2 regions of the Streptomyces sp. NPDC005070 genome follow, and region 1 is predicted to be linked to the other one. Evidence: riboswitches for the same ligand, from Rfam matches in the RefSeq annotation. Region 1 holds a riboswitch; the other holds the start of a gene.

The links. A riboswitch is a leader RNA that binds a small molecule or an ion and turns the genes downstream of it on or off. The one in region 1 is predicted to bind cyclic di-AMP.
Region 2: it holds a riboswitch for cyclic di-AMP, as region 1 does, so the genes downstream of both, ACWEBX_RS14990 (transglycosylase SLT domain-containing protein) here and ACWEBX_RS21655 (NlpC/P60 family protein) in region 1, are expected to answer to the same signal.

Annotation. Positions count from the first base shown of each region.
Region 1 is NZ_JBSFZS010000062.1:14,363-20,843, reverse strand. Features, by position in the region: gene pcrA (DNA helicase PcrA) at 1-2,423, opposite strand, end outside; cyclic di-AMP (ydaO/yuaA leader) riboswitch at 2,770-2,938, shown strand; gene ACWEBX_RS21655 (NlpC/P60 family protein) at 2,947-4,116, shown strand; gene ACWEBX_RS21650 (tellurite resistance/C4-dicarboxylate transporter family protein) at 4,251-5,231, shown strand; gene ACWEBX_RS21645 (hypothetical protein) at 5,274-5,627, opposite strand; gene ACWEBX_RS21640 (NlpC/P60 family protein) at 6,066-6,481, shown strand, end outside.
Region 2 is NZ_JBSFZS010000037.1:6,633-13,113, reverse strand. Features, by position in the region: gene ACWEBX_RS14995 (HAD family hydrolase) at 578-1,387, shown strand; gene ACWEBX_RS14990 (transglycosylase SLT domain-containing protein) at 1,465-2,235, opposite strand; cyclic di-AMP (ydaO/yuaA leader) riboswitch at 2,240-2,401, opposite strand; gene ACWEBX_RS14985 (CocE/NonD family hydrolase) at 2,941-4,932, opposite strand; gene ACWEBX_RS14980 (polyprenyl synthetase family protein) at 5,365-6,375, shown strand.

The DNA of each region.
Region 1 (6,481 bases):
ACCGTCGCCTCCGCGTTCGCGCCCGTCCCCTTCACCCCGACGACGGTGCCGAGGCCGAACTGGTCGTGCGTGACCCGGTCCCCGACGGCCAGCGAGACCACCGGCTTCTCGGTGGCACCACGGCGGGTGGCGAACCCGGAGGCACCCGAGGCCGCGGACCGCGAACGCGAGGACGAGAGGGAGGCGGCGACACCGGAGACCGGACCGGCGGACATGGGCGCCGTCGCCCCTGTGCGCTTCCAGTCCAGATGGGTCGCCGGGATCTCCTCCAGGAAGCGGGAGGGCGGGTTGTACGAGGGCTGTCCCCACGCGCTGCGCATCGAGGACCGGGTGAGGTAGAGCCGCTCGCGCGCGCGGGTGATGCCGACGTACGCCAGGCGCCGCTCCTCCTCCAGCTCCTTGACCTGTCCGAGCGCGCGCATGTGCGGGAAGACGCCGTCCTCCATGCCGGTCAGGAAGACCACGGGGAACTCGAGGCCCTTGGCGGTGTGCAGGGTCATCAGGGTGATGACGCCGTTGCCGTCCTCCTCGTCCGGGATCTGGTCGGAGTCGGCGACGAGCGCGACCCGCTCCAGGAACGCGGAGAGTCCGGGCGGGGTCTCGCCCTCGCCGGTCTCCTGCTCGAACTCCAGGGCGACGGCGGCGAGTTCCTGGAGGTTCTCGATCCGGGTCTCGTCCTGTGGGTCGGTCGAGGCCTGCAACTCGGCGAGATAGCCGGTGCGTTCGAAGACGGCCTGCAGGATGGTGGCCGGGCCCGCGCCGGACTCGACGATCGTACGGAGGTCTTCCATGAGCGTGTTGAACCGCTTGACCGCGTTGGTGGAGCGCGCGGCCATGCCGTAGGCCTCGTCGACGCGGCGCAGCGCCTGCGGGAAGCTGATCTTCTCGCGTTGTGCCAGGGCGTCGATCATCGCCTCGGCGCGGTCGCCGATGCCTCGCTTGGGCACGTTCAGGATGCGGCGCATGGGGACCGAGTCCTCGGGGTTGGCCAGCACCCTCAGATACGCCAGGACGTCCCGGACTTCCTTGCGCTCGTAGAAGCGGACACCGCCGACGACCTTGTACGGCAGGCCGACGCGGATGAAGACCTCTTCGAAGACACGGGACTGGGCGTTCGTACGGTAGAAGACCGCGACGTCGCCGGCCCTCGCCTCGCCCGCGTCGGTGAGACGGTCTATCTCGTCGGCGACGAACTGGGCCTCGTCGTGCTCGGTGTCCGCGACGTAGCCCGTGATGTTCGAGCCGGCGCCCGCGTTGGTCCACAGGTTCTTGGGGCGGCGGGACTCGTTGCGCTCGATGACCGCGTTGGCGGCCGTCAGGATCGTCTGCGTGGAGCGGTAGTTCTGCTCCAGCAGGATCGTCGTCGCGTTCGGGTAGTCCTCCTCGAACTGGAGGATGTTGCGGATGGTCGCGCCGCGGAAGGCGTAGATCGACTGGTCCGCGTCACCCACGACGCACAGTTCGGCCGGGGGCAGGTCGAACTCGTTGGGCGGTACGTCCACGGGGTGCTCGGAGGTGCCCACGAGCTCCCGGACCAGCGAGTACTGCGCGTGGTTGGTGTCCTGGTACTCGTCGACCAGGACGTGCCGGAAGCGGCGGCGGTAGTGCTCGGCGACGTCCGGGAAGGCGCGCAGCAGGTTGACCGTGGTCATGATCAGGTCGTCGAAGTCGAGCGCGTTGGCCTCGCGCAGCCTCGACTGGTACATCGCGTACGCCTGGGCGAGGGTCTTCTCGAAGCCGTCGGCGGCCTGGGCGGCGAAGTCCTCCTCGTCGATCAGCTCGTTCTTCAGGTTCGAGATCTTGGCGCTGAACGACTTCGGCGGGAACCGCTTGGGGTCGAGGTCGAGATCACGGCAGACGAGCGCCATCAGACGCTTGGAGTCGGCGGCGTCGTAGATCGAGAACGACGAGGTGAAGCCGAGCGTCTTGCTCTCGCGGCGCAGGATGCGGACGCAGGCGCTGTGGAAGGTCATGACCCACATCGCGTTGGCGCGCGGGCCCACGAGCGCCTCGACGCGCTCCTTCATCTCACCCGCGGCCTTGTTGGTGAAGGTGATCGCGAGGATCTGGCCGGGGTGGACCTCGCGCTCGCCGAGCAGATGCGCGATGCGGTGGGTGAGCACGCGGGTCTTGCCCGAGCCGGCGCCGGCCACGATGAGCAGCGGGGAGCCGGAGTGGACCACGGCCGCGCGCTGGTTCTCGTTCAGTCCGTCCAGCAGGGCGGCGGGGTCCACGGCGGGCCGGGGCGCGCCGTCGCGGTAGTACGCGTCCCGGCTCGGCGGCAGGTCGAACTTCCCGCCGAACAGATCGTCCGGAACCGGCTCCGGTACGTGATCGTCCTCGGGCGGCGGAGGGTGCTCGTCCTCGTGGCCCGCGGAGGGCTTGAGGTTCGCCAGGAAGCTGTCGTCAAAGAGGCTGCTCATCGCTCTCCGAGTCTAGGCCGCCCCACCGACAGCCCGCCGCCACCCCGAGAACTCGGCCCGAAGTCGTGACGAGACGCCCGGCGGACACCAGGCGTGACCGCTTGCGGACACCAGAAGTGACCCCTGCCCCTGCCGACACCCCAAACCGCTACGGAGCGCGACAGCGTGGGCACTTTACGCGAGAGGCCGACCGGCCCGTGGGCGAGCCGTGCGCTCCCGGCGGCACATGCGGCAATGGTCACGAAAATGTATCGGGCGTATCGGGCATCAACCTTCACACGGGCCACACCGGTTGGCTAGCGTGCTCGAAGACCGCTCGACCACATCCGGCGAACACCGCCGGGCCGGGCGGCCTCCGCCGAGTCCGGTGCGCCGAGAGGCCCCGGAGCCGGGGACCCACCGACTTTGGGGTGAATCGGTCCAACCGCCTTGTGGGGCACGGACCGTAGGGCAGCCTTCCGGAACCTCCCGCCCGAACCCGACAGCTAACTCGGCAGGCGGATGACGGAAGGAGTCGCCTCTCTTGGCGTCACACCGCAAGGCGCGTCCCACCGGTGCGCGCATCGCAGGCATACGGACCCCCGCCCTCGCCACAGCGGCCCTCACCTCCGTGGCCCTGCTCTCCCAGACCGCCAACGCGTCCCCCTCGGCCGAGCCCAGGCCCAGCATCGAAGAGGTCTCGAAGAAGGTCGACGACCTCTACCACCAGGCCGAGACCGCCACCGACAAGTACAACGCGAACCGGGAGAAGACCGCCAAGCAGCGCAAGCGCGTCGACACCCTGCTCGACGACGTCGCGCAGCGCACCGAGAAGCTCAACACAGCGCGCGAGGAACTGGGATCGTTCGCCGCGGCGCAGTACCGCACCGGGGCCGCCGCACCCGACACCGCGACCCTGCTGCTCGCGGACAACCCCCAGGACTACTTCGACCAGACCCAGTTGATGAGCCGCCTGACGACCCGCCAGAAGGCGTCCGTCGACGACTACATTGCGGAGCAGGCCGCCACCGCCGAGAAGCGGACGGAGGCCACCGAGAGCCTGGAGTCGCTGACCGCCTCGCAGAAAGAGCTCAAGACGTCCAAGGCCGAGGTGCAGCACAAGCTCTCCGAGGCCCGCGACCTGCTCTCGAAGCTGAACGCCGAGGAAAAGGCGCGTCTGGCGGCGATCGAGAAGAAGAAGCGGGAACAGGCCGCGGCCGAGGCGGCGGAGCTGGCACGGCAGCAGGCCGCCGCCGAGAAGGCCGCGCAGGCGCAGTCGTCGTCGGACAGCTCGGGCGACTCGGCCGCCGGTTCGACGACCGGGTCGTCGACGGGATCGACGGCCACGGGCTCCTCGTCGAAGGCGGCCGAGGCGCTCGCGTTCGCCCGCGCGCAGGTCGGCAAGCCGTACGTCTGGGGCGCCACCGGCCCGGACTCCTACGACTGCTCGGGCCTGACCCAGGCCGCCTGGAAGGCCGCCGGCGTCAGCCTCCCGCGCGTCACCTACGACCAGGTGAACGCCGGCACGACGGTCTCCCTCGCCGACGCCCGGCCCGGCGACCTGGTCTTCTTCTACGACGACATCAGCCACGTCGGCATCTACATCGGCGACGGCATGATGATCCACGCGCCGAAGCCGGGAGCGTACGTCCGTGAGGAGTCGATCTACTACGACGGCACCTCGGCGATCCACAGCGTGGTGCGCCCGGCGTAGCCCGGGACCTGGAAGCCCCGCGCGCGGGGCACGCGTGCGGGGCTCTCCCGATCCCCGCAGGCGTGCCCCGCGTTTTCGTCGCCGCCCGCGCGTGGCCCGCCCGCAACCGCTCCGCGGGTCCCTAGCATCGATGCATGCCAGACACACCGGACATGACGGACACCATTCCGCTCCGCTCCTGGTGGGCGGGGTGGGCGCCCGCCGCCGGGGCCGCCGTCATGGCCACGGGCATCCTCTCGATCGGGCTCAACCTGACCGGCTACGAGGTCCTGTCCCGGATCGCGCTGTTCCTCGCGTCGCTCGCCTGGGTCGGGCTCGCCTCGGACTTCCTCGCCCGGCTGGTGGGCGACCGGGCGCAGTGGGCGCGACGGGCCGGCACTCCCGCCGGGCTCGACGCGGTCGCGGCGACCACGGTGCTCGGCACCCGGTTCTCCACACTGGGGTGGCAGACGCTCGCCGAAATCCTGCTCGCGCTGTCGGCCGTGCTCTGGCCGGTCCTTCTGCTGATGGTCCTGCGGCACTGGCGGCGCCGCATGACGGGAGAGGTGTTCCTTGTCTGCGTGGCCACGCAGGGGCTCTCGGTCCTCGGGTCGACGATCGCCGGCGAGGTGGGCTCGGACTGGCTCGCGCATGCCGCGATGACGCTGTTCTGGGTGGGGATCGCGCTCTACGTTCTCTTGCTCGCGAACTTCGACCCGCGGGAGGTGAGGACGGGCGCCGGGGACCACTGGATCGCCGCCGGCGCGCTGGCCATCTCGGCGCTGGCCGGAGCGGGACTCATCGTGGCGCACGACGTGAATCCGTATCTGTGGAACAACGACGACCAGGGCGTCCTGCGCGCCACGACCGGCGCGCTGCTCGTACTGGACCTCGCCTGCTACGTCCTGCTGATCGTCGCGGAGGTGGTGTGGCCGCGCCCGCGGTACGACGTACGGCGCTGGTCGTCCGTCTTCCCGATGGGGATGTCGGCGGTGGCGACCCTCGCGGTCTCCGCCGCCCTCGACGTCTTCTGGCTCAAGGGGACCGGACAGGTGCTGCTGTGGATCGCGGTGGCGGCGTGGCTCCTGGCGGTCGCGGGCACGGCTCTCGCCTTCGGATCCGAAGTGCGGGGGTGACGCGGCTGTCAGGTCCGCGCGTCACGGGAGGGAGGCCGCCGGTCAGGTCCAGAGGACGGCGATGAAGATGTTCGTGACGGTCAGCAGTCCGACCAGGCCGAAGAGGCGCTTCTCCACCGTCTCGTCGTCCCGCTTCACATAGACGAGCCCGAGGATCACGATCAGCAGGGCCAGCTTCACACCGATCTTGACGGTGTTGACCGTGCCGCCGTCGGCCTGGTTGAGCCCGACCAGGGCGACTCCGGTCACCAGCATGGTCAGCGCGCCGTGCAGCATCGCCGGGACGAAGCGGGCGGTGCCCTTGCCCATCGCCTTCATCTGCGTGAGGAAGCCGCCGAGGAGCGCGGCGATGCCGATGATGTGCAGGCCGACGAAGAGATGGATGAGTACGCCCATGGGGCCGGAGCCTAATCGCACCCTCTGACGCCTCCGTCGGCCGGGCCCCTCCCGACCGGGCGGCCCCTTCCTCCACTCTCTCTCCACCGAACCGTCGCGCGTCACCCATAGCACCAGCACCGCGTGAACTGTCCGTGATTCGCCGGTTCGGTCATGACCCTGCGTGAAGTCGATGCCGTACAGACAGGATCTTGGCCACATTTAGTCGCTCGTCGATCCAATCGCGATAGTTCCGTACATAGCGTTACCAACGGCGCACTCTCAGGTTTAGCGTCCTCCACCAGGTGACCGGCTCCCCACCACCGTCCGGGCCAGGGACGGCAGTCGGACACCACCGCCGAGAAGGTCCGGCGGCGGCCCGCTCCCCCTGTGTGCGCCGCCGCCGGACACCGCTTGACCGCACCTCAAGGGCGGTCGCACGGAAGGATGTGGGCCCTCGTGGCAGCGCACCGCAAGGCCAGGCAGCGTTCGGTCGGCGGAAACACGGCCCGCACAGCAGTCACCATCGCCCTCGCGGGCGCGGCGACGGCCACCGGCTTCGACGGGGTCGGTCACGCCGACCCCCAGCTCTCCCCGGCACAGGTGAAGGCCAGGGTCGACAAGCTGTACGAGGAGGCGGAGGCCGCCACCGAGAAGTACAACGGCGCCAAGGAGAAGGCCGGCCAGGCGGAGGCGAAGCTGGGCAAGCTCCGCGACGAGGCGGCCCGCCGGGAGGACCGGCTCAACTCGGCCAGGGACGCGCTGGGTTCGATGGCGGCGGCGCAGTACCGCAGCGGTGGGCTCGACCCCGTGGTGCAGCTCGCGCTCTCCGACCACCCCGATCGGTATCTGGACGGGGCCGCCCTCGCCGAGCG
Region 2 (6,481 bases), on a different contig from region 1:
TGTGGAACCGGCGGTTGGCGATCCGCGGCGTACGGAAGCGTGTACGGAAGCGCGATGCAGGGTGCCGAACCCGGCCCCGGACCGTGCTTGTCGGAGCCGCCGCCGCGCTCCTGCCTCGTTCGTGCCGCGTTGGCGCCCGCTCTTGTCCGCGGGTCCGCGCCCCCGCCCGCGACGGTCCACCGCCCCACGCTCCCGCCCACCGCCCCACGCTCCCACCCGCCGCTCCGCGCCCCGCCCGCGGCCGCCCGTGACTCCGCGCGGCTGCCGTGCACGGTCCCGGGGTGCGTTTCGCGCGAGAGGGAGTTCGCCTTGGCTCGCCCCAACAGAGATGGTGCGTAACGGACTTGGTGATGGACGATTTCCATGCCGGGCCGAGTTGGCCTTGGTGCAGGGGGTGTTGGGGAGTTGTGGGTGGTCCTGTGCGGGAAAGTGGGTGTGGGCGGAAGCGGAGCGTGGGTGATCCGAAGCGGTCGCAACGCGCTTACCACCGTGCGGTGAACGGCGTTGCTGACGGGATACCGGACGTCGTCCGGTTCAGGCCGGGCCGATGAGTCGTTCGATCCGTATTCTTCGGATCATGGCCGCTCCGACTGCATATTCACTCATCGCCACTGACCTGGACGGAACGCTGCTGCGCGGCGACGACACACTTTCCGACCGGTCACGGGCCGCGTTGGCGAAGGTGACCCAGGCAGGTGCCCGGCATCTCGTGGTCACGGGCCGTCCCGCACCGCGCGTGCGACCGCTTCTCGACGAACTCGGCGGCGAGGGGCTGGCGGTGTGCGGTCAGGGGGCGCAGCTCTACGACGCCGGCGCGGACCGCATGCTCTGGTCGGTGACCCTGGACAGGGAGTTGGCGGAGACGGCGCTCGGCAAGATCGAGGCGGAGGTCGGGCTGCTGTACGCGGCGGTCGACCAGGACGGCGTGGACGGGCTGACGCTCATCGAGCCGGGGTATGTCATGCCGCACCCGACCCTGCCCGCGGTGCGGGTGCCGCGTCGGGACGACCTCTGGGCGGAGCCGATCAGCAAGGTGCTGCTCCGTCACCCGTCGTTGTCCGACGACGAGTTGGCGTCGGCGGCGCGCGGAGTGGTCGGTTCGCTGGCGACGGTGACCATGTCCGGGCCCGGCACCGTCGAACTCCAGCCATGCGGGGTGACCAAGGCGACGGGCCTCGCTCTGGCCGCGGCGCATCTCGGGCTCACGCCGGGTGCGACGCTCGCCTTCGGTGACATGCCCAATGACATCCCGATGTTCGACTGGGCGGCCCGGGGTGTGGCGATGGCCAACGCCCACCCGGAACTGAAGGCGGTGGCCGACGAGGTCACCCTGTCGAACGAGGACGACGGGGTCGCGGTCGTCCTGGAGCGCCTCTTCGGCTTCTAGCGACGCCGACGCACCCGCCGACGGGCCGGAAGGCGCCGTCGGCGGGTGCGGGTGAAGCAGGTGGTGCGGGGGTGGGATCAGTAGGCGCCGTTGACGTTGTCGATGGAGCCGTACTTGTCGGCCGCGTAGTTGCAGGCCGCGGTGATGTTGGCGACCGGGTCGTAGATGTTCGACGACGTGCCGGCGACGTGGTACGCCTGGAACGTGGGGTCGATCACCTGGAGCAGGCCCTTGGAGGGGATGCCCGCGGCGGCGTTGGAGTCCCAGTTGTTGATGGCGTTGGGGTTGCCGGAGGACTCGCGTATCACGTTGCGGTGGATGCCGTCGTAGCTGCCCGGGATGCCGGCCTTGGCCATGACGTCCAGGGATTCCTTGATCCAGCCGTCGAGGTCGTTGGAGTACGTCTTGGCGGCGGCCTGGGTGACGGTGGTCGCCTTGGACTTGGCGACGGCGGCGGTCGCGTTCGCCGTGGTGCGGACGGTCGTCGACTTCAGCGTCTTCGTGCCGACGGTCAGCTTCAGGCCCGGACGGATCATCGCGGGGTTGTCGCCGATGACCGCGCGGTTCGCCGCGTACAGCTTCTTCCAGCCACCGCTCTTGGGGTACTTCTTCGCCACCTTGGACAGGGTGTCGCCGGCGACCACCTTGTAGGTGACGAGCTGCACGTTGGGGACCACCGCGGTGTGGGCGGTCTTGGCCGCCTGGGGGGCCTGCGCCGGGGTGGCGGCGCTGGCGCCGGTCGCGCTCACGAGGGGGAGGGCGAGGGCGATGCCACCCGTGCCGGCGGCGATCATGCCCCGGGTGATGACGTTGGTCTTCTTGCGGCGGTGCTTGGCTCGTACGGGCATGGCGAAATGTCCTCTCCGACGCCTGCGAGGTGAGCTGTCGGGTTCGGGCGGGAGATGCCCGGCCGCGCTCTGGGCGCGGCTTCACCCCAAGCCGTTCCGGGTGTGTCCGGACCGGCGGCTTACCTGTGGTTCCCCCGCTCCTGCCGTGCGTGGGTCGATGGGTTTCCGGGCGGCGGCAGGATTCGGCGATCCGCCCGGGGTCAACCAGAACGTATGCGAGAGCACATGTCCGAAACAAGACGAGATTTGACCGCGAAGATCGCTTTGGCCTGGTTAATGCGAGGGTGAAAAGTCCGATTGTGCCGGAATTGGATCCTCAACTTGCCTTTCGCAAACGGGTTGATCCATAAGGGGCGTCCATCGATGGCCCGGCGGGCCGGTGACCCAACTCACGAGACCAAAGAGCATTAAGGCACCATGAGGGGGTAATTCGGGCATTGCGCCTGCGTCGGCGGACGCTTTCGAGCCCCTCGGAAGGCGCCGAGCGGCCCCTGGCGCGACGGGAATTGTGGCGCGGGCCACATCGGCGAACGCGGCAGGTCCCGGGCGGGAGCGCCGGGCCGGAAGCGGGCCGAACCCCGGTGGGCGCGTGGCGAAGTGGACGTCCTGTCAGCAGAGTTCGGCGTGCGCACGCCCCACAGACGGTGAACTTCCTTGTTAGTAGGCTTAGTTGTTCGGCCTGGTCGGTCGGCCCGGTCGGCCCGGTCAGCCGGCCGTGCGGGGGATGCGCTTCTCCCAGGTCCGGTGGAAGACGACCTCGTCGCCGTTCTTGCAGACGAGTTCGTCGGTCGTGATGAAGTCCTGCGCGTCGCAGGCGATGGCGGAGACCGTCTCGACGCGGGCGTCCCACGGCAGCTCGGGCCGGTGCAGCCGGATCGACCAGACCGCGTGGGCGCGGGCGGACAGCGGGTCCGCCGCGTCGATCGTGTACGTCTCCCGGGCCTCCTCCGTGCATTCGAGACCGTCGGGGAACACCCGGGTCCCGACGCGCCCCGGGTCCACTTCCAGGCTCCAGGTCTCCGCGGCCACGTCGCGCAGGACCAGGCGCCGCGGGCGGGGCTCGTCCAGGGTCGCCGAGACGGTCACGCCGAGGGGTTCGGCCTCCTCCGGTTCCCCGAAGGTGATCGAGGGGTCCGACTCCGGTGCCCGTACCGGGAGTTCGAGGACGCTGCCGACCGGCTCCAGGGTGAAGCCGGTCTCCGAGCCCGGCTGGGGCCAGAGCCAGGGCCAGTACGTGGAGGAGACGCCCAGCCGGATGCGATGGCCCGCCGGGAACGCGTAGCCGATGGCGTTCAGGTCGAGGACCACGTGCTCCGTGGCGCCGGGTCGCCAGGGAACCGCCTGGTCGGGGCCCCGGCGCGCCGACAGGTTCAGAACACCCCGGGTGACGAGCGTGGACGCTCCGTCCGGGGCCACGTCGCACAGCCGGGCGATCACCTGGCCCCTGGGCGACGCGGACGTCAGCCGCAGATTGACCCGGGGGCGGCCCAGAACCCAGGTCTCCTCCGTCACCTCGAACTCGAAGCAGGCCGACCGGGCGTCCTCCTCCCGCTGGTCCGGCGGCAGGTCGGCGTCGTCGCCCGAGGGGAAGAGGCAGCCCGCGTCGACCCCCGTGTGCTGCGGGGACCGCACCGGCAGCGGGGCGCCCTGGAGCGCGTACGTGACCGGGGTCACCGAGGGTGAGGGCCAGGCCGGGTCGCCCACCCAGCGGCCGGGGATCCGCTCGTACGCGGTCGCCGGAGGGTGCGCGTCCATCACGTACGAGCGCAGAAGGGGGACGGAGTCCGTCTCCTCGTCGCGGAGCCAGTGGTCCCACCAGCGCAGCGTCTCCTGGAGGAAGCCGATCGCCGGTCCGGGCGGCAGGCCCCGGTCCGGGTACTGGCGGGACCAGGGGCCGATGAGACCTCGTACGCGATCCGGCGGCAGGTTCCGCACCAGGCGCAGCACCGTGTCGCGGTGCGGATCGTGCCAGCCGCCGACGGCGAGGACCGCCGCGCGGATGGCTCCGTACTCCTCGCGGACGCCGCCCTCGCGCCAGTACGCGTCCCGGGTCTGGTGGGCCAGCCAGGTGTGCGCGCGGGGGGTGACCGCCTCCAGTCGCTTCTCCCACATGTCCCGCCACATCCCCTCGCCCACGTGCGCGGGGTCCGGCGGGCGGGCGGCGAAGGCGAGCAGACGGGCCGACCGGGCGTGCGTGTCGACGGCGAGGACGGAACCTCCGGCGTGGTGCGCGTCGTTGTCATAGAGGTCGTCGGTCGAGCAGACCGTGACGACAGCCTTGAGCGGCTCGGGTGCGCGGGCCGCGACGCGGAGGGAGCTGAAGCCGCCCCACGACATCCCGAACATGCCGACCCGGCCGGTGCACCAGGGCTGGGCGGCCAGCCAGGAGACCACCTCCACCCCGTCGTCCGGCTCGGTCCCCGCCCGCTCGTCCCCCGGCACGCCCTCCGAATTGCCGTGCCCGCGCGCGTCCACGCGGACGGAGGCGTAGCCGTGCCCGGCGTACCAGGGGTGGCGCTGCTGGTCGCGTGGGGCCGACCAGTCGCTCAGGCGGTACGGGGCGTACTCCAGGAGCGCCGGTACCGGCTCCTCGGTCAGCGGCCGCCAGATCCGGGCGTACAGACGGGTGCCGTCCGGGAGAGGGACGAGGACGTCCTCGTGAGTGGTCTCGTAAGGGAAGGACGTACGGATGTGCATGAGCGTCACCTCAGTGGACGGAATGCGTCGTGCGGCACGGCCGGAAGAGCGGGGATCGTCGGGTCCCGGCCGTACACGGGCCGGGCACGGCTGTGGGACACGGTGGCCTCTTCCGGGTGCTTCGCAGCATGTCGTCGCAAGTCGGTTCACATCGTCTGATCATGAACATACCGCCGGTGATCGGGTGGCGCCCGTGAGCCGGGGTACCCGTCGTTGGGGCACGCAGGTGCTTCCCGTGTGCCTTCCGGGTGTACTCCCGCATACCTCCTGGCGGAGCGAAGTGGGCCGGGGGACGGTGGGCGCTCGCGGTGATCGAAACGTGACCGGATACGCTGACTTGAGTGATGGCAGCGACACATCGACAAACCGTGTCATCGACCGATTGATCGACCGAGTTCGCCATGTGATCGTCAGCAGACAGGAGAACCTCTCGTGACCGTCGTCGGGCCGTTCGGGCTGAGCGTGCGGGACCAGGCTCTCGAAGCCGATGTCCAGGCCGGATTGGCGGCTGTCGAGGAGGGTTTGCTCGAAGCCACCAAGAGCGAGGTCCCGTTCATCACGGAAGCCGCCCAGCACCTCGTGCGGGCCGGCGGGAAGCGGTTCAGGCCGCTGCTCGTGATGCTCGCCGCGCAGTTCGGCGACCCCTACGCGCCGGGTGTCGTGCCCTCGGCCGTTGTCGTCGAGCTGACCCACCTCGCCACGCTGTACCACGACGACGTGATGGACGAGGCCGAGGTCCGGCGCGGGGTGGACAGCGCCAACGTGCGCTGGGGCAACTCGCTGGCCGTCCTCACGGGTGACTTCCTCTTCGCCCGCGCCTCGTACATCCTGGCCGACCTCGGGCCCGAGGCGGTCCGGATCCAGGCCGAGGCGTTCGAGCGGCTGGTGACCGGACAGATCCTGGAGACGGCGGGACCGCGCGACGGCCGCGATCCGGTCGACCACTATCTCGATGTGCTCGGCGGCAAGACCGGGTCGCTGGTCGCGGTCGCGTGCCGGTTCGGCGCGATGATGTCGGGCGCCGACGAGACCGTCGTGGACGTGCTCACGCAGTACGGCGAGCGCCTCGGCGTCGCCTTCCAGCTCGCGGACGACGTCCTCGACATCGCCTCCGACTCGCACGAGTCCGGCAAGACGCCGGGGACGGACCTGCGCGAGGGCATCGCCACGCTGCCGGTGCTGCGGCTGCGCGAGCGCGCCGAGCGGCTGGGCCTCGCCGAGGACATCGCACTGTGCGAGCTGCTCGAATCCGACCTGACGGACGACGCGCGGCACGCCGAGGCGCTGGCCCGGCTGCGGGAGCACCCCGCGCTGGAGCAGGCGCGCCGGGACACCGTGCGGTACGCGGAGGAGGCGCGCGCCGCGCTGGCCCCGCTGCGCGAGTGCGACGCGAAGGCCGCGCTGGTCGAGCTGGTGGACGCGGTGGTGCACCGGGCCGGCTGAGCCGACGCGGGGGTCACCGGTTCACCCGCTACGGGCCGGCCGGGAATCCGACGCGGAGGTCACCGGTCGCGAGCCGTTCGGGAAGCCGACGCGCGAGTCACCGGTC